4 regions of the Oceanobacillus sp. FSL W7-1304 genome follow, and region 1 is predicted to be linked to each of the others. Evidence: riboswitches for the same ligand, from Rfam matches in the RefSeq annotation. Region 1 holds a riboswitch; each other region holds the start of a gene.
What was found. A riboswitch is a leader RNA that binds a small molecule or an ion and turns the genes downstream of it on or off. The one in region 1 is predicted to bind thiamine pyrophosphate.
Positions count from the first base shown of each region.

Region 2: it holds a riboswitch for thiamine pyrophosphate, as region 1 does, so the genes downstream of both, NYE61_RS18065 (3-oxoacyl-ACP reductase) here and NYE61_RS20315 (thiamine phosphate synthase) in region 1, are expected to answer to the same signal.
Region 3: it holds a riboswitch for thiamine pyrophosphate, as region 1 does, so the genes downstream of both, thiW (energy coupling factor transporter S component ThiW) here and NYE61_RS20315 (thiamine phosphate synthase) in region 1, are expected to answer to the same signal.
Region 4: it holds a riboswitch for thiamine pyrophosphate, as region 1 does, so the genes downstream of both, NYE61_RS10505 (lipoate--protein ligase family protein) here and NYE61_RS20315 (thiamine phosphate synthase) in region 1, are expected to answer to the same signal.

Region 1 is NZ_CP150211.1:4,135,974-4,143,604, forward strand. It holds gene NYE61_RS20295 (hypothetical protein) at 1-562, shown strand, start outside; gene NYE61_RS20300 (AbgT family transporter) at 587-2,101, shown strand; gene NYE61_RS20305 (4Fe-4S binding protein) at 2,199-2,438, shown strand; gene NYE61_RS20310 (hypothetical protein) at 2,931-3,068, opposite strand; TPP riboswitch at 3,254-3,363, shown strand; gene NYE61_RS20315 (thiamine phosphate synthase) at 3,502-4,098, shown strand; gene thiO (glycine oxidase ThiO) at 4,095-5,204, shown strand; gene thiS (sulfur carrier protein ThiS) at 5,217-5,420, shown strand; gene NYE61_RS20330 (thiazole synthase) at 5,417-6,190, shown strand; gene NYE61_RS20335 (ThiF family adenylyltransferase) at 6,187-7,206, shown strand.
Region 2 is NZ_CP150211.1:3,646,736-3,654,366, forward strand. It holds gene NYE61_RS18060 (LLM class flavin-dependent oxidoreductase) at 1-1,148, opposite strand, end outside; gene NYE61_RS18065 (3-oxoacyl-ACP reductase) at 1,230-1,982, opposite strand; TPP riboswitch at 2,133-2,232, opposite strand; gene NYE61_RS18070 (DNA alkylation repair protein) at 2,488-2,733, opposite strand; gene NYE61_RS18075 (hypothetical protein) at 2,901-3,038, opposite strand; gene NYE61_RS18080 (hypothetical protein) at 3,063-3,272, opposite strand; partial or broken gene NYE61_RS18085 (transposase) at 3,265-4,809, opposite strand; partial or broken gene NYE61_RS18090 (glucose-6-phosphate isomerase) at 4,809-4,997, shown strand; gene NYE61_RS18095 (winged helix-turn-helix transcriptional regulator) at 5,102-5,467, opposite strand; gene hxlA (3-hexulose-6-phosphate synthase) at 5,676-6,308, shown strand; gene hxlB (6-phospho-3-hexuloisomerase) at 6,316-6,873, shown strand; gene NYE61_RS18110 (zinc-dependent alcohol dehydrogenase) at 7,415-7,631, shown strand, end outside.
Region 3 is NZ_CP150211.1:2,105,296-2,112,926, forward strand. It holds gene NYE61_RS10655 (ABC transporter permease) at 1-632, opposite strand, end outside; gene NYE61_RS10660 (ABC transporter ATP-binding protein) at 629-1,477, opposite strand; gene NYE61_RS10665 (LytTR family transcriptional regulator DNA-binding domain-containing protein) at 1,652-2,707, opposite strand; TPP riboswitch at 2,946-3,061, shown strand; gene thiW (energy coupling factor transporter S component ThiW) at 3,237-3,722, shown strand; gene thiD (bifunctional hydroxymethylpyrimidine kinase/phosphomethylpyrimidine kinase) at 3,800-4,600, shown strand; gene thiM (hydroxyethylthiazole kinase) at 4,603-5,373, shown strand; gene thiE (thiamine phosphate synthase) at 5,377-6,000, shown strand; gene NYE61_RS10690 (permease prefix domain 1-containing protein) at 6,067-6,348, opposite strand; gene NYE61_RS10695 (helix-turn-helix transcriptional regulator) at 6,345-6,656, opposite strand; gene NYE61_RS10700 (sigma factor) at 6,849-7,337, opposite strand; gene NYE61_RS10705 (hypothetical protein) at 7,460-7,631, opposite strand, start outside.
Region 4 is NZ_CP150211.1:2,071,506-2,079,136, forward strand. It holds gene trpB (tryptophan synthase subunit beta) at 223-1,422, shown strand; gene trpA (tryptophan synthase subunit alpha) at 1,422-2,219, shown strand; TPP riboswitch at 2,355-2,458, shown strand; gene NYE61_RS10505 (lipoate--protein ligase family protein) at 2,734-3,522, shown strand; gene lipA (lipoyl synthase) at 3,515-4,459, shown strand; gene NYE61_RS10515 (hypothetical protein) at 5,465-5,689, opposite strand; gene NYE61_RS10520 (thioredoxin family protein) at 5,820-6,158, shown strand; gene NYE61_RS10525 (FtsX-like permease family protein) at 6,182-7,522, opposite strand; gene NYE61_RS10530 (ABC transporter ATP-binding protein) at 7,519-7,631, opposite strand, start outside.

The DNA of each region.
Region 1 (7,631 bases):
ATCATTAATGCAGCTAGGTGATGGATTATTTTTTATATTTACAACCCGGGGAGAAATTGATGATCAATTCGAAGTGGCGATATTTGAAATAATGGAGGATGTTAAAGTCCAGGAGAATATTCAATTGACTATCTCGATTGGATTTGGTGAAACAGTATCCCAAGCAGAAGACCATGTAAGACTAGGATTCCACCAACTGGAAACAGAGAAATCAACATCCATTATTATTGTCGATGAAGACCAGTCAATCACAAAAAAGAATGCAGATAATGAAACAATTGCATTTAAAACGATGGAGTTAGATGAGGAATGGCAAGAAAAAATTAGACACAGTGGTGTAAGTCCAAGTATCGTTTCAAAGATAAGAGCTTATTCAAGAAAATATAATCGATATGAATTTACAGCTAGTGATGTGGCCAGGTGGCTGAAAAGCACAGAAAGAAATGGGAGAAGGATTGTCAGCCTGCTAGAAAAGGCTGCAATTACAGAGCAATGTGGAGAGGTGCAATCAAATGTACGAGGCAGGCCCAAAAAAGTATTTCGTTTTTGTGCATTGAAATAAGAGAAAATAGAAGGGATGGATTTGATGGCAAGAGGACAAAAAAGGTTTGGCATGCAAAGTTTTTTGAACGGAATTGAAAGAGTGGGGAATAAATTACCGGATCCATTTATGTTGTTTGTCATTCTTGCAGGTATCGTTATCGTATTATCATGGGTAATCTCACTATTTAATGTCACGTTCACATTACCAGGTGAGTCTGAGGTGCTCGCTATAAAAAGCTTGATCTCAGCTGAAGGGCTGCAATATATTTTAACATCGATGCTGGACAATTTTGTTGGTTTTACACCATTAGGGATTGTTTTAGCGATGATGCTGGGAATTGGCCTGGCTGATAAGGTAGGGCTTTTAGAGACTGGAATAAAGAGTACGATTCTAAAGGCACCAAAATCATTGGTTACATATGCAGTGGTTTTCACTGGTATTTTGGGGAATATCGCATCTGATGCTGCGTTTGTTATTATTCCACCACTGGCTGCAATGGTTTTCTATAATATTGGCAGACACCCTCTCGCAGGACTTGCTGCAGGATTTGCTGGTGTGGGCTCCGGTTTTACAGCTAATTTAATGATTACTGGCACGGATGCATTGCTATCTGGAATTTCAACGGAAGCGATTCGTACTGTAAATCCAGATCTCTATGTAACACCTGTTGATAATTGGTATTTTATGTTGACATGTGTGTTTATTTTAACTTTTGTTGGCGGATTTGTTACGGAAAAGATAGTAGAGCCACGCTTAGGTACCTATGCAGGTGGAGCAGCCAAAGAAGTAAAGGGAACAACTTCCTTGGAAATAAAGGGATTGCGTAATGCTGTGCTTGCGGGTGTTGCATATGTTGCATTAATTGTTACAGTAATTCTTATTCCTAGTTCCCCACTGACGAATGAGGAAGGCGGAATCATCCCTTCACCATTTTTATCTGGAATTGTGCCATTAATTTTGTTTTTGTTTATTCTAGTTGGTACGGTCTATGGGGTAACAGTAAAAAAGATTAAAAGCTCGAAGGATATCGGGACCTATATGGGAAATGCAATAAAAGACATGTCCGGATTTATCGTACTCGTATTTGCGGCAGCTCAATTTATCTCCTATTTCGAATGGACAAACATGGGAGCTTGGATTGCTATTAGTGGAGCGAACATGCTGGAATCCATTGGTTTAACAGGAATTGCTGTTATATTAGGGTTTGTTATTTTAACAACACTATTGAACTTGTTTATATTTAGTGGATCTGCACAATGGGCGTTAGAAGCACCTATTTTTATACCGATGTTTTACTTTTTAGGATACAGTCCAGCATTTGTTCAAGCGGCATATCGAATTGCAGACTCATCCACAAACGTAATCACACCGATGAACCCGTATTTGATTATCGTGCTTGGATTTATGAAGGAGTATGATAAGAAAGCAGGAATTGGTACATTGATTGCATTAATGTTACCATATACGATTTTCTTTTTGATTACATTTACGATTCTTCTGTTAATTTTCTTCTACTTTGGAATTCCGTTTGGCCCAGGAGTAAGTGTTTATGTATAATGTTGTCGGAATTTCGAGTCAAATGGTTTACTTCAAGACGTTTAAGCATTATCATTTAATAGAGAGAAAGTGATGTATGTAAGGAGGTAAATCATAAATGGCTTTTGTAATATTGGATCCATGTGGACCGGAAAAGGCAGCAGAATGTGTGAGTGTCTGTCCGGTTGATTGTATAGAAGAGGGACCAGATCAATTTTATATTGATCCTGACATTTGCATTGACTGTGGTGCGTGCAAAGCAGTTTGTCCTGTTTCAGCGATCGAGGAGGAATACGATTTGACTCCTGATCAAGAAGTATTTTTAGAAAAGGCGGAAGAATTCTTCGCGAATAGATAGATTTATTGGATAGTAGACGAAATGTTCTAGAAGAAACGTCTATTTGTTCAACTAGCAGTGCTGTTAGATTGGCAGTGCTAAAAATATGCATTATAAATAGTCAACCCTGCTATTCACAGTAAAGAGTCACGAAGTGTATCCAGCTGGGTTGACATTTGTATTTAGTGGGAAAAAATCGGGTAGCAATATGCGAGGTTTGTACTGTATTACAGTTGCGTTTAGAAGATTGAATCTCATTAAGCTTCCTGGTATACCTATTTCGCGCTCATGCTTATTGCTTTTCCCAAAGAAGATTGTTATCTACTCTAATAATGTTTACTGCGTCTATAACCTCATGATGCCAGGTGTTATTCTTTTCTTTTATCGATGTGATATCCCAGCCCGCTTCAGTTTGTTATTCGATGTCTGATCCAACAGTTTTAACTAAAGAAGTAAGCATTTTTTCCATACAATTTAACTGTTCTGGACGCATCAATTGCGGAAGGTTATAGCTTACTTTTCATTTTTAACTTCTTCTGCCAAATTACTAGCAATCCACCGCTTTGCTGTCGTTTCATCAATTTCATATACTTTGCCTGCTCGCAGCAATTCACCATGATATGCTGTCTGTACGTTCATTTTTACTTTCATTATTTAAGACCTCTTTCTATTTTTTCTAGTTTTAGTATACATGAAAATGGTATTTTTTTGGTTCGAAAATAAAAAAGCTGTGTGAAATCTAGCCTACAACTCGTCTTTAAACTGTATTATTTGAAAAATCCAGACTTTGCAAATTTTTCTATTTGTGGTAAAGTAATGATAAGTAAATACGTAGCGTTATTCACTAGGGGAACCCTTGATAAGGGCTGAGAAAAAAGTAGTTACTTTGAAACCCTCAAAACCTGAACAGGCTAGCACCTGCGTAGGAATGTGGCAAGGGCAAATTGTATTGTTAGTTTCATTATACAAATACGATACCACTTTCTGTGTGCAGGAAAGTGGTTTTTTTGTGTGCATAAAAGCTGTAATTGCATTATTAGGTAATGATTCTTGATGAAACCTGAAAGAAAGGGGCGGGAGTTTGATGAAGCTAATTGCTGTAACCGCAGATAGCATGACTGTTGAAAAGCTAACAGATACCATTATTGACATCATCGACGAGATTGATTTTCTCCAAATTCGTGAAAAGTCAAAAACAGCCCGTGAAATTTTGCAGCTACTAGATTATCTGCAAATGAATGGGGTTGATAAAGAAAAAGTAATTCTAAATAATCGGCTTGATATCGTACTGCTTAGTGACATCCCAAATCTTCACCTGCCAGAACATGGCTTACCAGTAAAAACAGTGAAGAAGCAATATCCGCATCTAAGAGTTGGTTGCAGTGTACATTCATTCGAAAAAGCGAAAGAAGCTGAAGCGGATGGGGCGGATTATATAATATTTGGTCATTGTTTTGAGACAAGCAGTAAAAGGGGAATACCTCCAAATGGAATTTTGCCAATTGAACGAATGAAAAGAGAAATTCACATCCCAGTTTATGGTATCGGAGGAATTTCATTAGAAGAGGTGCCGTTAATGAAACAGACAAAAGCAGATGGAATTGCAATCATGTCCGGTATTTTCCATGCCGATGCACCAAACGTGATGATAAAAAAATATAGGGAGGCAATTTCAAAGTGAAACAGCATTATGAAGTAGTCGTAATTGGTGGTGGTATTATTGGTTGTTCGATTGCCTACTACTTAGCGAAAGAAAAGGTTGATGTTGCGTTATTTGAAAAAGGACAAATTGGTTTGATGACTACAAGTGCTGCGGCTGGTATGCTCGGTGCTCATTCTGAAAGCAATGGCGAGGATACAATATTTTCGTTTGCCAGATCGAGTCAACAAGCATATCTCAGGTTGAAGGATGAGCTTTATCAATTAAGCGGCATTGATATTGGATACAAAGAAGGTGGAATATTAAAGCTTGTATTTTCAGATACAGATAAGCATCAGCTTACTCCGCTTCTGAAGCAACCAACTGCAGAATGGTTGGATAAAGAAGAAGTAAAGAAAAGGGAGCCATTGATTGCTCCAAATATATTAGGAGCAGCATATATAAAGGATGATGTGAGTGTTATACCAGATCAAACCTGTGAAAGCTTTGCTAAAAGTGCTCGATCCCTTGGTGCATCCATTATGGAAAGCAACGGTGTTTATCAAGTGGAAAAGAAAGATGGCAACTATCTTGTCCGAACAATGCATGGTGATGTCGAAGCAAATTATGTTGTCTTTGCTACAGGTGTATATGGTAATGGGCTATTTAGGCAAATTGGATTAGATGAAGAGCTCATACCAATTAAAGGTGAAAGTTTAATCGTTCATAGTGAACAGCATGTATTAGAGTATACCCTATTTCATGAAAGCTGTTATATCGTTCCTAGAAATAATGGAAAGCTTGTTATTGGTGCAACCATGATCAAGAAGGATTGGAGTGATACTGTAAGCCTTGAAGGAATCAAGTTTTTAATTGAAAAGGCAAAAGCCATGATTCCATCTGCAATCGAATGGAAAATCGATCACGTTCAGGCAGGATTGCGACCAGGCACGTTTGATGGCAACCCATTTATCGGAAGGCATCCAGAGGAAGAAAGAATACTCATTGCTTGTGGGCATTACCGAAATGGAATTTTACTTGCTCCAGCAACAGGGGAAATGATTCGTGATTTTGTTGTTGGAAAAGACATAAATAACGGATGGATGCAGACATTTCGTGTAGATCGTCGTCAAAGCATAGTAGTTTAGGAGGTGATAAAAATGAAATTTCAGCTGAATGGGAAACAGGTGGAACTTCCAGAGGTAGTGGATTCAGTCGGAGAGTTGCTGGCACACTATCAATTACAATCTCGGATTGCTGTCGTAGAGGTAAATAAGGAAATTGTTATGAAGGAAGAATACGAAACAAAAAGGCTTTTCAATGGGGATATCGTAGAAATTATTCATTTTGTAGGAGGCGGATGATTATGTTAACCATTGCTAATCGTACTTTCCAATCTCGTTTATTATTAGGCACAGGGAAGTACCCATCATTTGAGGTTCAAAAAGAAGCAGTAGCAGTATCGGAAACAGAAATTTTAACGTTTGCTGTTAGAAGGATGAATATTTTTGAAGCAAGTCAGCCAAACTTCTTGGAACAATTGGACTTAACTAAATATACGTTACTTCCGAATACAGCTGGAGCAAGTACGGCCGAAGAGGCTGTTCGTATAGCGAAACTTGCAAAAGCGTCTGGTTTATGTGACATGATTAAGGTGGAGATCATTGGGGATAAGCGCACGCTTTTGCCAGATCCAATAGAAACTTTAAAAGCATCCGAAATGCTCCTTGAGGAAGGGTTTATCGTGCTGCCATATACGTCAGATGATGTTGTTTTGGCGAAACGTCTGGAAGATTTGGGAGTTCATGCTGTTATGCCAGGTGCAAGTCCTATTGGTTCGGGAAAAGGAATCATTAATCCTTTAAATCTAGCATTTATTATTGAACAATCCAATGTACCCGTAATTGTTGATGCGGGAATTGGATCTCCTAGGGATGTGGCATATGCAATGGAGCTTGGAGCAGATGGAGTGCTTTTAAATACTGCGGTTTCTGGAGCAAAAGATCCAATCAAGATGGCGAAAGCTGTAAAATATGCGCTGGAAGCTGGCAGGCTGGGGTATGAAGCGGGAAGAATAGAAGAAAAAGACTATGCAGTGGCAAGCAGTCCGACAACAGGGATGGTAGGAACGTGAAGACACGCTACTCTCGCCAAGAATTATTTTTAGGAAAGAAATCGCAAAAGAAAGTAGAATCTGGAAGTGTTATTATCATCGGAGCAGGTGCATTGGGTTCCAGCAGTGCAGAAATGCTTGCAAGAGCAGGTGTTGGTAAACTAACAATTGTTGATAGGGATTATGTTGAATGGAGTAATCTACAACGACAGCAATTATATAGCGAGGCGGATGTCCGGGATAAGCTTCCTAAAGCATTCGCTGCAAAGAAGAGGCTTGAGCAAATCAATAGTGGGATAGATATTAACAGTCTTATTGAAGATGTCCACGGTTTAAATATTGAAGAAATGATAAAGGGTCATGATGTTATTCTCGATGCTACGGATAATTTTGAAACGCGTCTAATCGTAAATGATGCAGCTGTAAAACATGACATTCCATTTATCATGGGGGCATGTGTTTCGAGTTACGGTTCCACATTTCCAGTTATTCCAAATGTCACACCTTGTTTGCATTGTTTACTAAATCATTTACCGGTGGATGGCATGACGTGTGAGACGGTAGGGGTGATCAGTCCAATTGTTCAAATGGTTACTGCAACACAAGTAACCTATGCTTTAAAAATTTTAACTGGAGCCCAGATATCGCCGGTGCTCAGGTCGCTTGATATGTGGAAGGATGAAAAGGCTGAAATAGATGTGACACGTCTTAAAAATAGCCATTGTCCAACATGTGGGGAGCAACCAACGTATCCTTACTTGAAATTTGAGAATCAAATGAAATCTGATGTGTTATGTGGAAGAGATGCGGTGCAAATTCGGCCTGCTACTTCAAGAGTGTTTGAATTAAACGTCTTCATGGATAGGTTAAAAGGAAATGCAACAAACCTATTAATCAATCCTTTCTTACTTTCCTGTGTTTTTGGGGAATTTAGGATTGTTTTCTTTCGGGACGGACGTGCAATTGTACATGGAACACATGATAAAAGAATAGCCCGTTCCGTTTACTCTCGACTTTTGCAGTATTATTCAGCGTAAAATAAGCGTTTCTTATAGCCTTGGACTTGACCGTGTGTTTAAAGTTCAGGGCTATTCAGTGTAAGTTCATTTTAATGTTCGTAAAGCTTTCGCTAGCCTCCAATATTTCACCCACCATTGATTAATTTTTCTATAAATGTGCAATCGTTTTCCTGTAATACTCCCTTATTTAAATGACATCTTTTTTTAGGTAATCTTGCTAAATAGCAATATTTAATCTAGATACTATTTAAAAACAATTGCCCTTTTATATTTATCGTGCTACTATTGTAATCGAAGCAATTAGTGCAAACGTTTTCGCTGGTGTTGCACAGTTGCAATAACTAGCTTTTTAATATTGTATGTGAAAGCACTTGAATTCATTGAGCACGTTAGTGAATTGAGTTGAAGGTTAAGAGCCCGGCAAAATCTATCAGAAATTACCA
Region 2 (7,631 bases), 490 kb from region 1:
AACCAGACCTCCATTTGATCCACAATTTCTTCGGGTGTTCCTATTAGTGTGTGATGTCCACCGCCTGCACTGAGATAACCTAATAATTCTTTTACTGTAGGCTGGGTATCATTGATAATTTCCAGTATTGTTTCGTAACGTCCAACTGGACCAGTAAATTCTTCTACTGGAGGTAATGGAGGGACTGCTTTATCAATTTCCCAATTCGAACAGTCCTGCTGAATAAAGAAACTCAACTGTTTTAAAGCTGTTTCAATAGGTAATTGCTCATCTAAAGCTGCTTTTTTGGCTAAAGCTTCTTCACGTGTATGCCCTACATAAGTTACTAGGCCTGGGAATACTTTAATATGTCTATTGCTGTCTTCGCTTTGTTTAACTTGTTCATCTAATTTTTTATGAAAACTTTTTGCTTGCTTTAAGTTCCACGACACGGAATAGACTGCATCGGCATATTTTGCGGCTAATGCAATGCCTTGTTTAGATGCCCCCGCTTGCATGGATACTGGCTTGCCTTGCGGACTTTTTGGCGTGGTGGATGGGCCATGCACTTTAAAATACGTACCATCGTGATGAAAAGGCTGAATGTTTGATGGGTTTATCAATTTTCTTTCTTCCCGCTGATGCAGAAACGCATTATCATCCCATGAAATAAATAACTTATTCATTAAAGCAGCGAATTCATCTGCCTTTTCATAACGTTTGTCACGAGGAGGCAGCTCTTCCATACTATGATTCAACGCCTCTAAATCAGTCATGGAGGTAACGAGATTCCAGCCAACACGCCCTTTTGTAATATGGTCTAAGCTTAAGAGCTGCCGGGAAGCTGTGAAAGGATTAGAAAAAGTGCTTGAAATTGTTGCAACTAATCCAACATGATTTGTCACTTGGGAAATAGCTGTTAAATTGACTACTGGATCAAACCAAAATGCTGGCATATCACTGGCATGTTTAGCCGGAAATGATTGATTATCAGCAAAAAATACTGCATCAAAATAACCTTTTTCCGCAACCTGTGCTAAAGATTGATAATAAGAAATCTCCCCAATATGTTCAATGCTTGAGTCAGGCATTAACCAAGCAGCTTGATGGTGTCCGCAACCATACAGCAAAACACCTAAATGCAGTTGTCTTTCTTTCGTTTTTGTCATTTATTTACACCTCAACATACATCATTATTAACTGTCTTGTACATTCCGTTTTTGAAGGATCAGCTATCGTATTTTAAGCTATTAGTTCATTGTTAAACCGCCGTCTATTGTGAAATTTTGCCCTGTAATACCGTCAGCATTTTCTGAAGATAAATAAGCGACCATATTGGCTACATCTTGAGGTGTGGTCACTTTCTTCAATGGCGTTGATTGAGCAATTAAATCGAATACTTCTGGTGTTGTAACGGCACTCGCGTTAGTTGTTTTTAATAATCCACCTGAAACTACATTCGCTTTTATGCCATATACACCTAATTCGGCAGCGATATTACGTGTAAAACCGATTAATCCAGCTTTTGCTGTTGTATATTCATGGTAGGGTACAACAGGATTTTGATATAAATTTGTACCAATGCTTATAATACTTCCATTTTGTCGTTCAATAAATTGGGGGATGACGCTTTGAACGACATTAAATGCTGCTTTTAACGTACCATCCAGTTGTTTTTGATAATCTTCCCATGTAAGTTCTGTGAAGGATTTTTGTTTGGTTGGATCAAACTTGAAATCTATTAATGCATTATTGACGACAACATCTATTTGGCCAAAATATTCCGTTGCTTTTTTTATCAATTCATCTACTTCTTTACGATTTGTTACATCAGCCCGAATGGCAATAGCATTCTCTTCACCAATCTCAGAAACGAGCTTCTCAGCAGCTTCTTTGCTTTGATAGTAGTTGATAACCACTTGAAATCCTTGCTGTGCCAATGTCTTTGCAATAGTTGCCCCTAACCCTCTGCTGCTGCCTGTTACTAATACTGTTCTAATCATCCTAACCACTCCTATACTATTAATTTAGCGTGAAACTTACATCATAAAAATGATAGATAAAATAAAAAATACGCAACCTTCCCATAGGAAAGCTGCGTAAAAACAAATAACTACATATTAAGAATAAGGCATAAATGTTCTTTAAGTATGTATTTAGAGTTTACACTTTCCTACGCTAGTTTCAACTAGTTCAGGTTCAAAGGGTTTGAGTAATACTCATCTCAGTTAAATAACACCCCTAGTGCATATAATTAAGTTATATCCATATGTTATAATCTTTAGAAATTTATGTCAAGGGAATAGGGATGGTTAACGTAATTTTATGATTTTTTGCTATAAAAACGTGATTGTTTTTTTATTCAATTTATACTCTTGATCATAATGGATTCATATTTATAATCGATCATTAATTAACAGAGTTTAGGTTCCTTAAAAGGTTTGTTCAAATAAATGTTTTCTCAACAACAAAAAATCATTAGGGTCGCAGCAGACACACATACAAACATTAAAAACCTGCATATTTAGCAAACTGTTCAAATGTATTTTCATTCTCTATCAAACCACATATCCCACATTGAATACGGTATTTTGGCCCCTTATACATCTGATGGAACATTTCCGTACTCTCATCTGTATAACTTTCCAGTAATTCTCCAGTTTTTGCGTCTAGTTTAACAGGTATTGCGATTTGCTCAATGAGATTAAAGCGGGATTTATTTGTTTTGCAATTTGGACAACGGTATGGCTTGATCCGTATTGCACCTCCATATGTCTTTTAGTGATGACAGTCATTTTCTGATTTTCATGTTTATTGTGGCCTATTTGCTTTTTATTATTCGGGAAACTGTTTGTTTGGGAGTTTTGTTTTGGTTAATGAGCTTCTAAAACAACGTGTGGTGGATATTTATATACAACTTGTTAGTATCTTTCACTATAGCCGATAAGGATGAATGAAACGTTAAAGTCACTTTTCGATAACATTTTTTCAATGGTTCCCTCTTTCAGTTCATTGGCCAAGTCTAAAATATCGGTAACGGCCTGTTTCAATTCACTCACCTGATTTTGAAGCCGTTGCAGTTCCTACAGTTGCGCCGACGATAAATCCGTTTCCTGTTGCCACTTGACGAGTTGCCTTTCGTAGATCGGCGCAAATTCAAGCTGTTCCGTGTAGGATCGGATGACACGGTTGACTGTGGCATCGTCTAATATATGCGGTTTAGAACGGGCTGCCAATTTGGTTCTGGTTTCATTGATTCTCACCTTTCCTTCGAATGGATATGAATTATTCATTCGGAATAACCTCCAATTGAGCCAACTCTTGGATAATGGCATCCATGTTAACTGATTCCGGATATTTGTTAAATTCGTAATGCCCGTAAAAATTAATATGCTGCCATGCAACGGGGGAAATGCGTTTCAATACATCTGAATTGAGGGCTTCCCTGTCTCTGTATTCTAGCATATTGGATAATAGACTGGCATTGTAAAAAATGATGCAATTGGCGATGAGACGACTGCATTCGTCCCAAATTTGTTGGTCTTATTCTGTTTTGAAACGGAGTTTACCAAAGTTCGCATAGGATACGGCTCGCTTTAATTTATGATAACTTTCACCCCGATTCAGGGTACGTTGCACATTTTGACGTAGGGGTGGGGAGTCTATATAATTCAGAAGGTACAAACTCTTGATGATGTTATCGTACTCCCACAAGGCCCGCATGGTTTTGTTTTTGCGGGCGTAAGCACTTAGTTTCCCAATGATAATACTCTGTGTTGTAGATTTCAATGCAAGTGACAATAGAATACGCTGGATATTGTCCCATTCCTCAATAATCAGCTTCGTATTGATTTTTCGAACAGGTTTGATGAGGACATCCCCGTATTGGCTCGGGTGTTTGAATCCGGATAACGACTTGCTCACGGTACGATAGATATCCTTGTAGCGGAGTGCAAAATCATAATCAAAAGAGTGAAGAATGGCGAAATTCACTTCATTGGTTCCATGGGTGTCGGTGGAATGCACATCCGGTCGGATATCGGTTGTATTGTTGTATAAAATATCGAACACGTAATGACTTTTATGCTCATTTGCGCCAATGACTCGGGCATTGATGGGAATATGATTGGCCACCGCTGTATAGGAAACGATCCCCTTATTTAAGCCGAAATATTTGGGGGAATGACGGGAGCGCATCGTATGGATCCTCGTTTCAAATTTCTGCCCGTCACTGCTCGAATGAATGACCTCATTAATGTCAAAGTGGTGAAAGATCGGCAGCCTTCGAACAGCATTACTGATGCGATCATTGGCTTCTTTTAAGGTTTCCAATCGTATAAAGTTCTCAGATGTAGCCGCAAGCAGGGGATAACCGATGTCGGAGATTTCACCCATTCTCCCCAACCCCATATTGGTGCCCCAAGCAATCAGACAAGCAATTAAAACCCGATCATCCCTGGCTCGTTTCGCATAACGCCCCAAGATATGATCAAATGCCTCTATAAATTGACAATGTTGATTTGCATAGTGCAGAACACTGCCAATGTCAATAGAGTTCAACGCATCAAAAAAGGAGTGGTTGATGGTTTCTGTTTCCCGTGAATTTGAAAGTATCCAGCGATTATTTGCGCCATGTTTTTTGATATGTTCATTTTCCCCCGACGCAATCCGTTGGTTCACTTCCGTCATTCTGGCTTCAAGTTTCTGTTCCAGTTTCGTTAAATAATCGTGAATGGGTTGGTTGGTATTTGTCAGACCGGCATTGGCCAATAATGTTTCTTTTTGTTGTCACTGCCTGTCATCAATTAGATCGTCCTCAAAACTTCGGTATATCGGTTAATGTTATTTCTAAATCAGGAACAACAACAGAGCCTGCCTTAGCCTTCCGTATCTTTTGTAACTATCTGGAACAAAAATATGGAAAGGAAGAGGCAAGAACACGTATTTTTACCGCTACTGATCAGGAAAAAGGTGTATTAAAAAAACTTGCTGACGCAGAAGAATATGAAACATTTGTGTTGTTGTTTTTACTCTTTATATAGACAATAATAACTTACCACGGTTAAAAATGGCTAACCGTGGTAAGTTATTATTGTCTTACAGAATGAAAAGAAACCTTTTTCTACTTAACAGCTGATTTATCCTCAGTTTCCTTTTCCAATACATTCTCAATGTAATCTTTGCCCCAGTCGTACATAGCCTCTAAAATCGGTAAAAGTTTTCTTCCATGCTCAGTTAATGAATATTCAACTTTCGGTGGAACTACAGGGTAAACTTCACGATGTACAATTAAATGATCTTCAAGTTCGCGTAATTGATTAACAAGCATTCTTTGGGTAATACCCGGCATAAGGGCCTTTAATTCACCAAATCGTTTAGTTCCTTCCTTACCTAGATGCCATAAAATCAACATTTTCCATTTACCACCAATTACTGAAAGTGTCAATTCTTTTTCACAGTTAAAAGCTTTCTCTCCTAAATTTGGCATACATGTCACTCCCCCTCCTATTTTACCCAATAGTATACTTTTTAGCACTATATGTGGTAAAAGTGCGTACTTTTAATTTCGCAACATAATGAGTATACTAAACAACGTGCTAGTGAGTAAATAGATTTTCAAAAGGAAACATTTGCCCATGTCTATTGACAGCCACTTAGTACAACAAATTAAAATATTCTATAAGGAGTGAGTATAAATGAAATTACAATTAGCATTAGATCTTGTCGATATTCCCGGAGCAATTGAATTAGTGAAAGAGGTAGAAGAGCATATTGATGTTGTAGAAATTGGTACACCTGTGGTGATCAATGAAGGTCTTAAAGCAGTGAAAGAAGTAAAAGCTGCATTTCCTAACTTAACCGTATTAGCTGATTTAAAAATTATGGATGCAGCTGGATATGAAGTAAGCCAAGCATCTGCTGCAGGCGCTGACATCATTACGATTCTTGGAACGGCAGAAGATGAGTCAATCAAAGGCGCAGTAGAAGAAGCGAAAAAACAAGGTAAACAAATCCTTGCTGATATGATCGCTGTGAAGGATATTGCAGCCCGTGCAAAAGAATTAGATGAACTTGGTGTTGATTATATCTGCGTTCACACAGGTTATGATCTTCAAGCTGTTGGAAAGAATTCTTTCGAAGACCTTGCGACCATCAAGAGCGTTGTTAAAAATGCGAAAACGGCCATTGCAGGTGGAATCAAATTAGAAACACTTCCTGAAGTAATTAAACAAAACCCAGATTTAGTTATCGTAGGTGGCGGAATCACGAGTAAAGAAAATAAAAAAGATACAGCTCGCGAAATGCAAGAATTAATTACACAAGGTTAATTCAACTATGAAGACTACTCAATATTTAGCCGAAGTCGTTCAAGAATTAAGTCAAACGGTCCACTTAATTTCTGATTCAGAAGCAGAGAAATTAGTAAACCAGATTTTAGAATCCAAGAAAATCTTTGTGGCTGGTGCGGGCAGATCTGGATTAATGGGTAAATCTTTTGTAATGCGAATGATGCACATGGGGATTGATGCCTATGTAGTTGGTGAAACAGTAACAGCTAATTTAGAAAAGGACGATCTATTAATCATTGGTTCAGGTTCAGGAGAAACCAAAACCTTAGTTGCCATTGCCGAAAAAGCTAAAAGCTTAGGTGGTAAAGTCGCAGCTGTAACCATTTCTCCTGAATCAACCATTGGAGAATTAGCTGATATTATTGTTAAATTACCGGGGGTAACGAAAGACCAGTCTAAAGGTGATTACAAGACCATTCAACCAATGGGATCTCTATTTGAGCAAACGATGTTGTTATTTTATGATGCCATAATCTTGCGTTTTATGGAGAAAAAAGGGTTAGATTCTAATAAAATGTATGGTAAACATGCAAATCTCGAATAGAGAAAAATAAATTATTTTCTCCTACTTTAAATAATTAAATTAACGGGTAAATACCTATCTAAAATAGAGCATAGCTAAAATATACAGAAAAGGCCACATTCTTTGTAAGTTTGTGGTCTTTTCCGTATATTACCATTTATTCTATAATGTAAAGTCAAAAACAGATTTGAAGACAAAAAATAAACAAATCCATCATTTCGCAAAAGTGATTGTGGAATAGCATCGACTAAGAAACTCAGCTAATCTTCTCATGTGAAGGTAGTTGGGTTTTAAAGTTGGATGTGCAAAATAACACTTAAAATAAGCGCAAAATATCTCCTGAAATGATAAGCTAATGATCCCAAGGAGCCAACTATTATCAATAGGGTGTACCCTATTGATAATAAAATAGACTATCGGTTTTACCAATCAGTCTATAAATAATTGTGCAACTTCTTTAACTTACATAAAACAATTACGCTAAGAGTGTATATTATTTACTTTCTTTGTTAACCATAGTTAAGACTGTTAACAGTATTAGAAATAGGAGGGCCCTGCTTTTATGAAGGCTGTAACTTATCAAGGACCAAATCATGTACAGGTTAATCAAGTAGAGGATGCAAAATTAGAAAAAAAAGACGATATTATTGTTAAGATTACTTCTACCGCTATTTGCGGATCTGATTTGCATTTATATCAAGGTAACATGCCATTACCCCCAGGATATATTATTGGCCACGAACCAATGGGTATTGTGGAAGAAGTTGGACCTGAAGTCA
Region 3 (7,631 bases), 2.0 Mb from region 1:
AAATTACCTAGGACATCTCCAAATCCTGAACCGGCCTCAACAGCTGTTGCTAGCTCGATCAATTGGATATTTGGTAAATAGTCGATGACAGACAGGATAGGATACTCTTCAGCGAAAGGACGAAACATAGATCCAAATCCAAAAATAAACATAACTGGTAAAATGAGTACAGAAGCTTCCATTAAGGTTCTAGAGATCAATCCCATCAATGTTCCTAAAGCAATATAAAACAAGCTAGATACAACAATTGCGATTGCTACAATCCCCATATTTGCTGGCTCATAGCCTGTCAGCATCGCACATAGAATAATCGTTATAACAGTTAATATAAAGGTTACTAAACTTTTACCGCCAAGAATTTCTGGTATAGTTGCTGGCGAAAGCATCAAACCGCGTAATGTGTTTTTCTCTTTTTCTTCTGCTATAATGGAACATTGCAGGAATGCTGTAACGATGGCTAAGGTCAAGTTAATTACTACATAGTGAACTTCTACTGTAAGATTATCCATTCGACCATAAAAAAATGCAAAAATGAGCGGCATTAAAATTGTTGTCGATACATACATATTTTTATATAAATCCTTCATATCCTTTTGAAAAATTGCCATGACACGTTTCATTGAAAAAGTCATACTAATTCCCTCCCTGTTACTTCTACAAAAATATCTCCTAATGTTGGTTCATTTGAATGGATGGAAACGATCTGATCGGTTGATAGGTACTTATATATTTCATCCGCGCCTTTCGAACCACCTGGTAAACTTAATTCGCGTCCATCTTTTAATTCAACTGTTACAGAGGAATCCGAAAATTGTCTGCGAAGAACTTTCGGCTCATCGAGCAACTGTATTTTTCCTTTATGCAAAAATGCAACGCGTTTACACAGTGTTTCCGCTTCACTCATATCATGTGTGGTCAAGAAAATGGTTGTTCCTTTTTCATTCAATTTGCGGAGTCCATCATGAATATGCTTTGAGTTCACTGGATCTAAAGCAGATGTTGGTTCATCTAAAAACAACAATTCCGGCTCATGCAGGAAGGCCCTTGCTAACGTGACACGCTGCAGCATTCCTTTTGAAAGCTTTGAAACTACCTTTTTCGTATCCTCCGTCAAATTAACCATCTCTAACACTTCACTAATTCGTTTCGATGGCACATTATAAAGCTCACAATACAATTTCAGATTGTCATAAATTGATAACCGCTGATACAATCCACTATTATCTGTAATAACACCAATTCGTTTTCGATAGGATGGCTTATTTAATGAAGCAACAGGCAAATTAAATACGGTCGCATCTCCAGATGTTTGCATCAATTGTCCAGTTAATATTTTTATAGTTGTCGTTTTTCCAGAACCACTCGGTCCTAAAAATCCAAATGTCTCTCCTTTTTTTACTTGAAAGCTTACATCTTCCAATGCAGCTTTATTACCAAAAATCTTTGCTAATGATTTCACTTCAATAATGTTTTCCAAAATTCTTCCTCCCCGTAGATCTCGTTTGTTTGTGACTCTAGAATAAATGGAAAGCGAAGGGAAATCAGCATATTTCCTATGAAAAGAGTATTTTTCAAGGTGAATGGCGCATTTTTAACGCTCAATTATCCGAGTTGCAAGTCTTGATATTTCTACTTTTTCGATGAACGGAGCTTATTTAAGGCCGAGTAGATCTTTTAATTCCGCCATTTTTGTTTTAGACAGCGGAACCTGCGACTTTTCCTTGTCATCCAAAATCAAACTATAACTATTTCGAGTCCATGTGATCACTTCACGAACCTTTTGTAAATTTACAATATACGAGCGGTGACATCTGAAAAATCCAAAATGCTGCAGGCGCTCTTCTAAATTCGTTAAGGTGAGTGAGCTTGGAAATGCTTCCCCTTTTATGTAAATATTTGCTTGACCATCATTGCTTTCAATATAATCAATCTCAGGGGGGTCAAATAAAACAATTTTATCGTTAACTTTCGTTGGAATTTTATTCAATTGAATTGGCTTTGTGTCTTTTTCATTATCTGTTTCTTCTGCTGGAATTAATTCTGTATCTCTTTCCTCTGTATCTTCCTCTGTTTCCGTCTCAATAATTCGTAAACCATCTTCATCCAATCGATAAACACGATCAGCAACCGTGACGGCACTTTCCATATTCCCAGTTAGAACAAGTATACTTTTATCTTCTTCTTGTATCTTTCTTGTAATATTAATAAATACACGTTTTGTCTCCATGTCTACATTCAAATCAGGCTCCTCAAAAACAAATAAAGAAGGATCCTGAATCAATAAACGTCCATATTGTACACGTTTCATTTCCGAAAATGTTAAATCTCTAATTCTCTTGTTTTTCTTTCCTTCCAGCTGTGTTAGATGGATAACTCGTTCAAACGTTTGTTTAACTTCATATAAGTCATAAAAAAATCGAAAATACTCAGAAACCGTTAATCTCTCATACATCCCATCTTCAAAAAAGCAAATACCAACTTGATGTAAAAATCCTCGCTTGTTTTCTGCAATAGTTACTTCCTTTACACGGATTTCCCCATTTACAATGGGGATTTTTCCGAGAATCATATTTAAAAGCGTGCTTCGAACATTTAGCGTTGAATAAATGGCAGTAATCTCCCCTTCAGCAATTTCTAAATTAAAAGCAGGAAATAGCTGTGTATCCTTTTCATGTTTTTCTATGTTTTTCATAGTTAAAATTGTCATTCTATCAGCCTTTCTTTAATACTTTTTTATATGTATCCTTTTATTCATTGTTATCTCCCATTACACAATAAAAAGTGCAATCACGTTCCGCTAAATCAAGAGTATGTACCATTTTTTTCGTAACGCTTCTACTATATAATTAGCAGACTACATTAGTTATACCATGTTTTCCATGTTAATAATGACAAAAGTTAAAAAATTTGTTAAGCTTAGAGATGAATTTACAATTCTATCGCATTTAAACTACTAGGGGTGCCCAAAAAGCGTGGGCTGAGAGGGAAGCGTGTATCATTTCCCGACTCTTATGGACCTGATCTGGTTAATACCAGCGGAGGGAAGTAGTCTGACATATGTCTAAACTATTTTTCACACGTATCAAGCTAGGTCCTAATGGATCTAGCTTTTTTACGTCCAGTTCTAGCTCCGTGTCCGTAGCTAAACTTCAAAATCCAGAAAGCAGCAATTGCTATAAAGAAGCGTACTGGTTTACATCACTGCTTTTTGTGATACCCCAGAAATGGAGGACTTGATGAATCGAACACGTTTATTAACTACTATGTCAGTATTTATTGCAATTGGGACAATCACCGCTCAACTATTATGGTTTCCCGCTGGAATTGCTAGAGCCTATCCTGTCCAGCATGCAATTAATGTCATGGCAGCTGTTACGCTTGGACCAGGTCCAGCTGTCGTTATCGCTTTTATGATTAGCTTACTTCGCAATATGCTCGGGCTAGGGACATTATTAGCATTTCCCGGTGCGATGGTTGGCGCATTTTTAGCAGGTTATCTTTATAAAAAATCCAGCAAGAAATCATTAGCCGCTATCGGTGAAGGCGTTGGAAGCGGGATTTTCGGTGCACTTTTCGCTGTCCCATTTGCTTACATTTTTATGGGAAGTTCTGCCGGAGCATTCGCCTTTATCCCACCATTTCTTGTTAGTAGTATTACTGGTTCTATTATCGGCTTATTTATCGTATCCAGGGTTTCAAGTAAACGTTTAATTCGTAATTAAATTGCATGATTTATAAAAGGATTTGAAAGAACGACACTTATATGTGAGGTATCTTCTGAAAGGATGGTGTATAACCAATGAAACAAGTAGCATGTGCACTTACAATTGCCGGTACAGATCCAAGTGGCGGTGCAGGTATCCACGCTGATTTAAAAACATTTCAAGAGCTGCAAAGCTATGGGATGTCCGTAATTACTTCGGTTGTGGCTCAAAATACAACAGGTGTTCAAGCCGTTCACCATGTACCGATTGAAATAATTGAACAGCAATTAGATTCCGTGATTTCTGATATGCCTATTCACGCACTGAAAACTGGAATGATCGCCAATCAGGAGATGATGAAAGTTATCCAGAAAAAAATAGCAGCACTTCAAGTTCCATATGTCATGGACCCTGTTATGGTTGCAACGAGCGGAGATGCTTTAATCGAAGAAGAGGCACGTGATTATTTACGCAAACAGCTTTTACCCCTGACAACACTTGTAACACCGAATATTCCAGAAGCTGAATTTCTTATTGGAGAAACGATTGAAACAACAGATGATATGAAACAAGCTGCAGAACTGCTTGTGAAGGAATTCGGTGTTGGTGCTGCTTTAATCAAAGGCGGACACAGAGAAGGGGAAGCAATTGATTTCCTTTATGATGGCTTAAATATACACAGCTTCTCAGCAGAGCGAATTGATACTAAAAACACACATGGAACTGGTTGTACGTACGCTGCAGCAATCACTGCTTATTTAAGTAAAGGTTTGTCTTTGTATAACGCTGTTAAGAATGGAAAGGATTTTGTCACGGCGGCAATTAAGTATTCATTCGACCTTGGAGCTGGGAGTGGTCCAACAAACCATTGGGCAATACGAAAGGATAAGTGCTAAACATGAATCCAACAATTATTAAAAGTGTACGGGAAAAGACACCGCTCATTCATCATTTAACAAACCAGGTTGTCATGAATTTTACCGCAAATGGACTGTTAGCCTTTGGTGGCGCCCCTGTAATGGCAAAAGCCGAAGAGGAAGCAAAGGATATGGCTTCTATTGCAGATGGTCTTTTAATAAATATCGGTACCTTAACAGCAAAGGATCTAGATGCAATGATTCTTGCTGGTAAAAAGGCAAATGAAAAAGGAATTCCCGTTGTACTTGACCCAGTAGGTGTTGCTGCAACGACATTTCGTACAACTGCTGTTAAACAAATTTTAAAAGAGGTAAAGCCTACTGCTATTAAAGGAAATGCTGGTGAATTAGCACATCTGGTCGATATCCCTTGGCAAACAAAGGGCGTGGAATCGCTTGGTGAGGGTAATGTTGAAGATATCGCTCGCAGCGTCGCACTGGAATACAAAACGACCGCTGTTGTTACAGGTAAAATAGACATTATTTGCACCGGAAAATCCTGCATGGAGAATCATACTGGGCATCCAATTCTAGCTAAAGTAACAGGTGCTGGTTGCTTGCTAGGTTCCATACTAACCGCCTGCTTAACAACGGATGACCCAATTGAAGAACAGGTACTCACAGCTGTTCATTTTTACGGATTAGCCGCCTCCCACGCAGCCGCAAGTCCGTCAGTGAACGGGTCAGGAACATTTATAGCTCCATTTATCGACGCACTTTCATTAGAACCCGAACAACTGGAGGGAAAATAAAACATGTTATTTCCAATGAAGCCATCCTTACGAAAGTATTTTATTATGGGCAGTCAAAATTGCGACCGTAATCCTGGAGATATACTGGAAGCTGCAGCTAAGGCTGGAATAACAGCATTTCAGTTTCGAGAAAAAGGTCCTTCATCACTTAACGGTAATGCGAAATTGGAATTAGGTAAAGAGTTACGAGCAATTTGCCGAAGCTATCACATTCCATTTATTGTGAATGATGATGTCGAGCTTGTGGAATTACTTGATGCAGACGGTATACATGTTGGTCAGGATGACCGATCAGCAGAAGAATTACGTCAAGCTTTTCCAAATAAAATTATTGGACTCTCTGTATCAACTACGGATGAAGTTGATAGAAGCCCGATAGATCTTGTTGATTACATTGGTGCGGGTCCAATTTTTTCCACAACAACAAAAACGGATGCGAAAGCGGCTGTTGGGTTGGAGTGGATTCAGACATTACGCGCACAATTCCCAATGCTTCCTATTGTCGGAATTGGAGGGATTGAAACAAAGAATGCTAAATCTGTGCTTGAAGCTGGGGCTGATGGTGTCTCGTTTATCTCCGTGATTACACAGGCAGAAGATATTGCTAAAGCCGTTAAAGCGATTTAGCTTGTAGGAACCGCTTTTGAATCTAGCAAGAGAGGATATCTCAAAAGTCTAACTTTCGAGATATCCTTAACTATGAAAAAGTAAGGATCCAATGGCAAGTGCCCGCATCATTTCTTTTCGAAAAGGAAACATTGCTTGTTGGATCTGCCCACCGACCTTTGTTTCATTGCCGATGTGCTCCATTGCCTTCTTTTCCGCTTCTTTATCGGATAACCCCGCATTGATAAATTCTTCCTTGGACAACTCCAAATGAATCAGCAATTCTTCGTATAAGTCATCTTTCTCTTGTTGATTCCCCTCAATTTGTTGAACTGTCTTTTCAACAAATCTTCTGAGATCTTGCGTCATGTTAATCCCTCCGAACTCTTATTTACAAGGAATTCAATCATTTTCCAATTTCTCTGTTTTTGTTGCAGTTCTTTTCTTCCTGTTTCGGTTAGATGATAATATTTCCGCCTTCCGTTTTCTGTATCACTCCAATAAGACTTAATCCACTGTTTTCTTTCTAATCTTTTCAAAGCCGAATACAGCGTTCCCTCACTCATATCATACGCATCATCGCTTAACCGTTTTAAAATTTTGGTAATTTCGTAACCATACAAATCGCGCTGGGAAATTAAAAACAATATCAATAAATCAATGCTTCCTTTCATCATTTACCTATCCATTACGCATATTCACCCCTTTTTTCCTGTTAATACCAGTGTGTTATGATGCACCTCGTATCACAAGGGTAAAAGCAATAAAAAGCAAACGAAAATGTACCCGTCAGCAGAATCCACGAGAAAAAATGTACCAGTCCCCTTAAATAATGGAACTGGTACATTTATTAAACGCAATAGAACAAATTACTGACTAATCATCGTGCGCAGCGATTCTCTCCCTCGCCAAATATAGGTTAGGGTAGTGGAATTGGGGATTTCTAAAACTTCACTAATCTCCTGAATGGATAAATGATTGCTAGATTTTAGGGTTAAAGCTAATCTCTCTTTTAAAGAAATGTTCATCAATATAAGTTTCATATTATTATCTTTATTTAATACGGGACTAGCATGCACGCCGGTTTGATTTTTTTCATTGAATTGGGTACGAGCTAGGTTCACCGTTTTTTGAAACAGCCACAGCGAAAATTTTTTAGTAGTTTCCTGATAATCGCCAATATGATTATAAACATGCAAGAAAATATCTTCAGCCATATTCTCAGCAGCTTTATTGTCACCGATAATCATGTAGCAAATTTTATAGACTGATTGATGGTAATGCTGAACAAGCTTCTTAAATGCACAATGATCTCCTTTTTTCACCTGTTTAATAACTCGTCTCCCTATCTCCCTCATCCTTTAACCTCCGTACTATGCTTCCTGTATTAGCCCTTTTTCCACTTATGCAGCTAGAAAAGCTTGTAATACTTGCTTAGCTGCAGCAAATCTTTTCGTAAACTTTCTCGCTCATCTTTTGATTACTTTTCCGAACTCAAAATCATTCTTTCTGTCGATTTCACAATTTCTTCTTCATCTATATCTGGATGCGTTATTACGATCGAATAACGTAAACCATCTTCATCCCAAACAATGCTCTTAATTACCTCTTCATACTCTGCAGCATTTCCTCGAATCTCTAAATCCGCTTCT
Region 4 (7,631 bases), 2.1 Mb from region 1:
TTTAGCGCGCGGTATGGTGTCTTAATACTTGAGGATGGTGCTTTAGCACGCGGCATGGTGTCTTAATACTTGAGGATGGTGCTTTAGCGCGCGGTATGGTGTCTTAATACTTGAGGATGGTGCTTTAGCGCGTTGAGATGATGTCATAATATTAGAGAGCGGTTTTTGTACAGTGATTTATAGTTAACTAAACTTTTATAAATGATAAACGAGGTGTAATATATGTCAATTTATACAATGCCAAACAAAGCAGGTAAGTATGGACAATTTGGAGGGAAATTTGTCCCCGAGTTATTAATGCCAGCCGTCATTGAATTAGAAGAAGCCTATGAGAAAGCAATGAACGATCCAGAATTTATCCAGGAGTTAAACTACTATTTGAAGCAATATGTTGGGCGGGAAACACCATTATATTACGCCGAGCAACTTACCAAATCACTTGGTGGTGCTAACATCTATCTAAAACGAGAAGACTTAAATCACACAGGTGCACATAAAATTAATAATACGATTGGGCAAGCATTACTAACATTAAGAATGGGAAAGAAAAAAGTAGTTGCTGAAACAGGTGCAGGCCAGCATGGTGTCGCAACGGCAACTGTTTGTGCATTACTCGGATTAGAATGTGTTGTCTTTATGGGTGAAGAAGATATTCGTCGACAAAAGCTGAATGTATTTCGAATGGAACTGTTAGGAGCTGAAGTACGTGGAGTCTCACAAGGTAGCGGAACGCTGAAGGATGCGGTTAATGAAGCATTGCGTTATTGGGTTAATCATGTTGATGATACCCACTATATTATCGGATCCGTTGTTGGTCCGCATCCATTTCCTAAAATCGTACGTGATCTTCAATCTATTATCGGGAAAGAGACAAAAAAACAAATCCTCGATCAAACTGGTAAACTAGCAGATGCAATCATTGCTTGCGTCGGTGGTGGTAGTAATGCAATGGGAATGTTCCACCCATTTATCGAGGATAAAGATGTAAAGCTATTCGGTGTAGAAGCTGGTGGTGCTGGTCTTGATACAAATCAGCATGCTGCAACTTTAACCGGTGGCGATGTCGGTGTATTACATGGAACATTAACTTACTTACTACAAGATAAGGAAGGGTTAATCGAGGAAGCATTCTCCATCTCTGCTGGTCTTGACTATCCTGGAGTAGGTCCTGAGCATAGCCATTTGCATGAAATAAATCGGGTAAAGTACACATCCATTACAGATGATGAAGCACTTGAAGCTTTCCAATTTCTATCCAAAACTGAAGGAATTATTCCTGCATTGGAAAGCGCACATGCAATTGCATATGCAATGAAGCTTGCAATAGAAATGCCGCAAGACGAGACCATCGTCGTTTGCTTATCAGGGCGTGGGGATAAAGATGTCGAACAGGTGAAAGATCGGATTGGAGGGAACATATAATGGGTAAAGCAAAATTAGAAAAAGCAATTCAAGATAAGGCGAGGGTGAATGAGAAACTCTTCGTTCCTTATATGATGGCAGGCGACGGCGGGCTCGATCGCTTAGAAGAAACGATTTATTTCTTACAAAATTGTGGGGCTGCAGCAATTGAAGTTGGTATCCCATTCTCCGACCCAGTAGCAGATGGACCAATAATTCAAGAGGCCGGTATACGTGCATTAAAACATGGCACAACCTTAGCAACGGTTATCGATAAACTAACAACCTTTAAAGATAGACGTTCAATTCCAATAGTTATCATGACTTATTTAAACCCAATTCTAGCCTACGGAATTGATCGATTCGCCAAAGATTGCTTACAAGCGGGAGTTGATGGCGTCATTATACCTGACATCCCGATGGAAGAGGAAGGAATCATTGCTAGTTCTCTGCAAGAACAAAACATTGCTTTTATTCGCCTTGCAGCAATGACAAGTTCAGAGGAACGCTTAATAGAATTAGCAAAACGTTCAGAAGGATTTCTGTATGCTGTTGCTGTGAAAGGAACAACTGGGGAACGTGAAACACACGATACGAAAGTGCATGATTATTTGAAATTGCTCAAGAAAAACAGCTCTATCCCTGTCCTAGCAGGGTTCGGTGTATCAAATGCTGAGCAGGCACAACAGCTTTCCAAAGCATGTGATGGTGTCATTGTTGGGAGTAAAATTGTCCAGCTTTTACACGAAGGAAAATTAAAGGACATCCAGCAATTAATAAATGGAAGTATTCAATCAAACGGGCAAAAAGTTCGGTAAAACACACATGTCCAGATAGCTTCTATGTGAACGCGTACTAATTTAAAAATTCTTAACGCTAATTGTTGCATTTATCTTTACAATTATCACAATTAGCAGTAAGCTTAGCATGTAATTCGAATAAACAAATAAATAAATACGCACTAGGGGAGCTGCTTTGCTGAGAAAGACGTTTCGCGCCTGACCCTTTGAACCCGAATTAGATAATACTAGCGTGGGGAATGTGCAGTCGACAATGGATCGGATATGTTATCGCTGGATAAATTTATCAAAGACTGCATTCTATTTGATGCAGTCTTTTTTTAGCAAAAGCGTAGTCCTGTTAGCGCTGCATGAACTTAGTAAAAGGAAATACGGTGTTTGCGTCATGAGGTCAGGGAAATACCACTAGGTCTTTAACATCATCGGCGCAGTAGCTAGCAGCTCTCAAAAAAGTAATTTTTCATCGGAGGTGTCTACATTGAAGAAACATTGGGCTTTTATCGATACCGGCTTCCAAGATGCTTCGTGGAATATGGCGTTTGATGAGTGCTTAATCAACTGGCATCATGAAGGTAAAATCCCGCCGACATTACGATTTTATGGCTGGAAAGCACCAAGTTTATCTGTCGGCTACTTTCAAAAGGTTGACAACAAAATTGATTTCGATGCAATAGAACGACACAGGTGCCAATTTGTTCGTCGTTTAACTGGTGGCAGTGCAGTCCTTCATGACGATGAGCTAACGTATAGCCTTGTTATTTCTGAGAATGATCCAGATATTCCTGTATCCGTTCAAGAAGCATACCACGTACTATCTAAAGGGGTGTTTGAAGGGTATCTTAACTTAGGTATTCCAGCTGAATATGCCATTTTAGACAGAGATAGCGCCAGAGGGAGAACAGCAATATGTTTTGAGAAACCAGCCTTCTACGAAATGGTTGTAGACGGCAAAAAGCTTTCCGGAAATGCGCAAACAAGGAAAAAGGGTGTCCTCATGCAACACGGTTCGATTCCAATGAGTATGGATACGGAGATGCTTTTTGATTTATTCCTGTTTTCTTCCGGACGGATACGGGAACGAAGTCGAGCCGCATTTTCCAAAAAAGCGGTTACAATTAATCAATTAACGAATCGAGAACATCATTATGACATGTTAACACAGGCATTCAAAGAAGGATTCAAAAAAGGATTAGATCTAGAACTCCACCCTTTGCAATTAACAGAAACCCAATGGGAAGAAGTGCAGCAATTAGCACATTCAAAATATGAAACGAGAGCATGGAATATTAACTCAAATAAGGAGCGTGCTAGCATTGGCTAAACAGGCAGAATATATTCGTAAACCAGAATGGCTAAAAACAAAAATCAATACAAATGAATCCTATAAAAAATTGAAGCATTTAATGCGCGATAAGCGATTAAACACAGTATGTGAAGAAGCAAAATGCCCAAATATTTATGAATGCTGGAGTGAGCGTAAGACAGCAACATTTATGATTCTAGGTGATACGTGTACACGAGGATGCCGATTTTGCGCGGTTAAAACAGGTCTTCCAAGTGGGCTTGATTTAGGCGAACCAAAGCGAGTTGCTGATTCCGTTTCCATTATGGGGTTAAAACACGTTGTTGTGACAGCGGTCGCGCGTGATGACCTAGAAGATGGAGGAGCAGCAGTTTTTGCCAATACTGTACGGGCAATCCGCCATCAGAATCCAGGCTGCACAATTGAAGTCCTGCCATCCGATATGAAAGGGGATTATGAAAGCTTACATACACTTATGGATAGTGAACCAGATATATTCAATCATAATATTGAAACCGTTAGACGATTAACTAAACGCGTTCGAGCCATCGCAAGATACGACCGATCCCTACAGCTGCTTCAACGTGTGAAAGAAATTGCGCCAACTATTCCTACGAAATCCAGTATTATGGTTGGTTTAGGAGAAACAAAGGAAGAACTCATTGAAGCAATGGACGACTTGCGTGCACATGATGTGGACATTGTTACAATTGGGCAGTATTTACAACCAACTAAAAAACATTTAAATGTTGAAAAATATTATCATCCAGATGAATTTGAAGAATTAAAAAAAATCGCACTTGAAAAAGGCTTCTCGCATTGTGAATCTGGACCATTGGTACGCTCTTCTTACCATGCGGATGAACAAGTAAGCCAATCTTCCGCACAAAAACGAATTAAGTATATGAAAGGCTATGAAACACAAGAGAATAAAAAAGTTGATTTTCAATTTTAAATAACAGACTACTTATAAATCCCCCTGGTCACTTATAAAATGGTTAAGGGGGATTTATCGACAGCATGATCTTCCATCCAACAAATATCCTCTCCCCTCTCTTGGAAAGTGAAATAATAAATACTATCGCAACTTTTATCTCCACTTTAAAACTATCTTTTCTTACTATAGCTACACCTACTTCATGTGCAGCATTTTCATTTAAATAAATTTATTAGACTATTATACAAGCATTGTGAATATATCTGCATATCTTAATAGTAAATACATCACCAAAGAAAGGAGCAGTAGTTTATGAGCTATCCTAACTGTTCATGCGGTCACAATGACTGTGTTTGTGAAGTAGTAAGGAAAATAGTTGCCGCACAGAATCAAGTAGCTGATAGGAATAAGCACTGTAGCAGTAGCTGCAACGACTCTATAAGAGAATTATATTCCCAAAATCATAGTATAAATAGGAATACAACTATCCCCTTTATTCTATTTAACAAAGGCAGTCTTAAACCATTTATTGCAAGCGGTGTGTACAAGAAGAAAAAAAAGGGATGTTGCGAGGATGCGTTTTTCGCTGCTCTCGAAACACCAGTCTTACGGGCAATACGATTTATTCCACATACATGCTGTGTCGAAGTTGAATTATTACAGCCGGTAAATGAACACGGTATTCCACTGACGCATGGAGGTAAAAATCTAGTTGATTTCTTTAAAGATAAATGTCATCGACAAACAGTAAACTTCAAAAAAACCGGTATATGTATCACGCTAGATTTAGAATGTTTTTGTGCGATCACTTGCTTATCGCCAATCAAACTCTTGCCGCGGCGCTCTCATTCTTCAAACTGTTAGGAACAGAAGCGCAAGCGCCTGGTTAGCGACGTACGGACTGCGCTCCGAACTGTGGGGAGTTGGAGTAACTAAGTTGCCCACTGCATTCAAATTTTATAATTTCCTAGTTATTTTACCAAAACAAATAGAAAGACCCTAAAGCACTTTATTTAGGGTCTTTCACTTCTGTTCTTCCGAATTGTTTTTTCGTTGATACTTTCGCTCACTTTGTGAGTCGTCCTTCGTTTTTTTCTTTTTCTTCTCGTCCTGACTTTCTATTTTTAAATCTTCCATCGGAATATCATCGACAAACTTCTGCTCTTTCTGTTCATCCAGCTTCGTTCTTCTCTCCTCATTCCACTTTGGTCTTTCATTTGTAGAAGAATGCTTATTTTCACTGCTCATTTTCATCTCACCTCTACGCTTCTTTTTCTTTCCTCTTCCTTACTTTCCATATTTATAAACCTCTATCATGTAAAAACTAATTTTTCTTGGTATACTTTATGGATTGAAAAAGGACGGAGGTTACGTTACGATGAAAGAATTTGAAAGTATCAAGTCAATCGAACATATAGAAACATTTATAACAGAAAACCGACTCGCATTCCTTTATTTTTCCCGACCGAATTGCAGCGTCTGTCACGGATTATTACCACAGGTTCAACAATTGATGAATTCCTACCCACAAATAAACACAGCTCACATTAATGTAGAGGAAGTGCAAGAGGTAGCTGGACGTTTTTCAATCTTCACCATCCCGGTTCTATTGCTTTTCGTAGATGGAAAAGAATATATACGGGAAGCACGGATTGTACATTTGGATTTATTAGAAGAAAAGATACGGAGAATTTATGAAAATGTGCTTGAATCCTAATGATTCAAGCACATTTTCACTTATTATATTTCTCTTCGCATTGCTTTTAAAACATCAATTTGTGTAGCTCGTTTTGCTGGACGTAAACCAGATAAAATGGTCACAAGCAAACAAATCCCGACGGATATTAAAACAAGACTGACAGGTATCATTGAAAACTGCAGCTGCTCTGGCAGCTCTTCCTGAAACGCAAATTCAATAATTAATGGCAAACCGAGATTAACTAAAAAGCTGACTAGATAAGCTACTATGGTACCAATTAATGCCCCAACAATCCCGATATAACTGCTTTCCAGCAGAAAAATTTGTTTAATTGTTTTCGGGTTTGCACCAATCGCCTTCATAATTCCAATATCTGGCGCACGTTCAGTTACCGCCATTGTCATTGTATTATAAATACCAATTGAAGCAATAAGAATCGCAATCGTACCGACTAGAATTAAGCCTGCTTTCATAATCGTAAATAACATGTTGATCTGCTTCATCTCACTAACAACGGAATATGAAGCATAATTTGAATCGTCGAGTTCATCCACTATAGTCTGCACTGCTTCTAGGTTCGTTGCATATACTTTTACTTCATCAAATGCATTGACAGTTGTTGAATCAAGCTCGTCTCCATCAACACCTAATTCTCCTCCAGGTGTACCAGTATAAGCTTCCACGCCAGCAAAAACCTCACCCGAAATATATACATTCTGATCTTGTACCCACTCTTTCGTTGGCTTTTTTAAAATTCCAACAACAGTAAGCGGAGTTGTCTGTTCCTCCCCATCGACGTCTAAATCCTTCTTCACTGTCATATTTAACGTTTGTCCAATTAAATCGGCTTGGTACAGATATTCCTCTTTAATTTCTCCAGATGCTTCATCATAAATATCCTCATCTTCCACATCCTGTACAAAATAATCCAGAAAATGATATCCTACAACAACTTCATTCGGCTTTTCCGGCAGCCTTCCTTCATCAAGTTCCAACCCAGCATCTACCTCAGACGGAAAATGTGCTGCTACAGCAGTTGTTTCCGATTGATAGTCATCCAATGAAAAGGTTGGAAATTGACGTAGCTGATTTCTCCGCGTTACGGCATTAACATTATCAATAGACTCTAAGTAATCAATATCTTCCATCGTTAAGGAGCGATAATTATCATCTTCTTCTATGTGCCCATAAATATCAATTTCTGTAACAATTTGTTGTTCCAATGTATCCTTAACAATACTCTCTTGTAACCCATATCCGACAGATGCTAAAACAATAAGAAAGGCACATCCCATTGCCGTTGCTAGAATAGTCATCCCTGTTCTTACTTTATTCTTTTTAATATTTTGCAGAACGAAGCGAAATTGATCTTTTATTTTCATTGGGATCTTGCCCCCTCTACAATTCGTCCGTCACTTATCGTAATCGTACGATCACCAATTGCCGCTACTTCGTCATCATGGGTAATGATAAGAAACGTGATTTCCATTT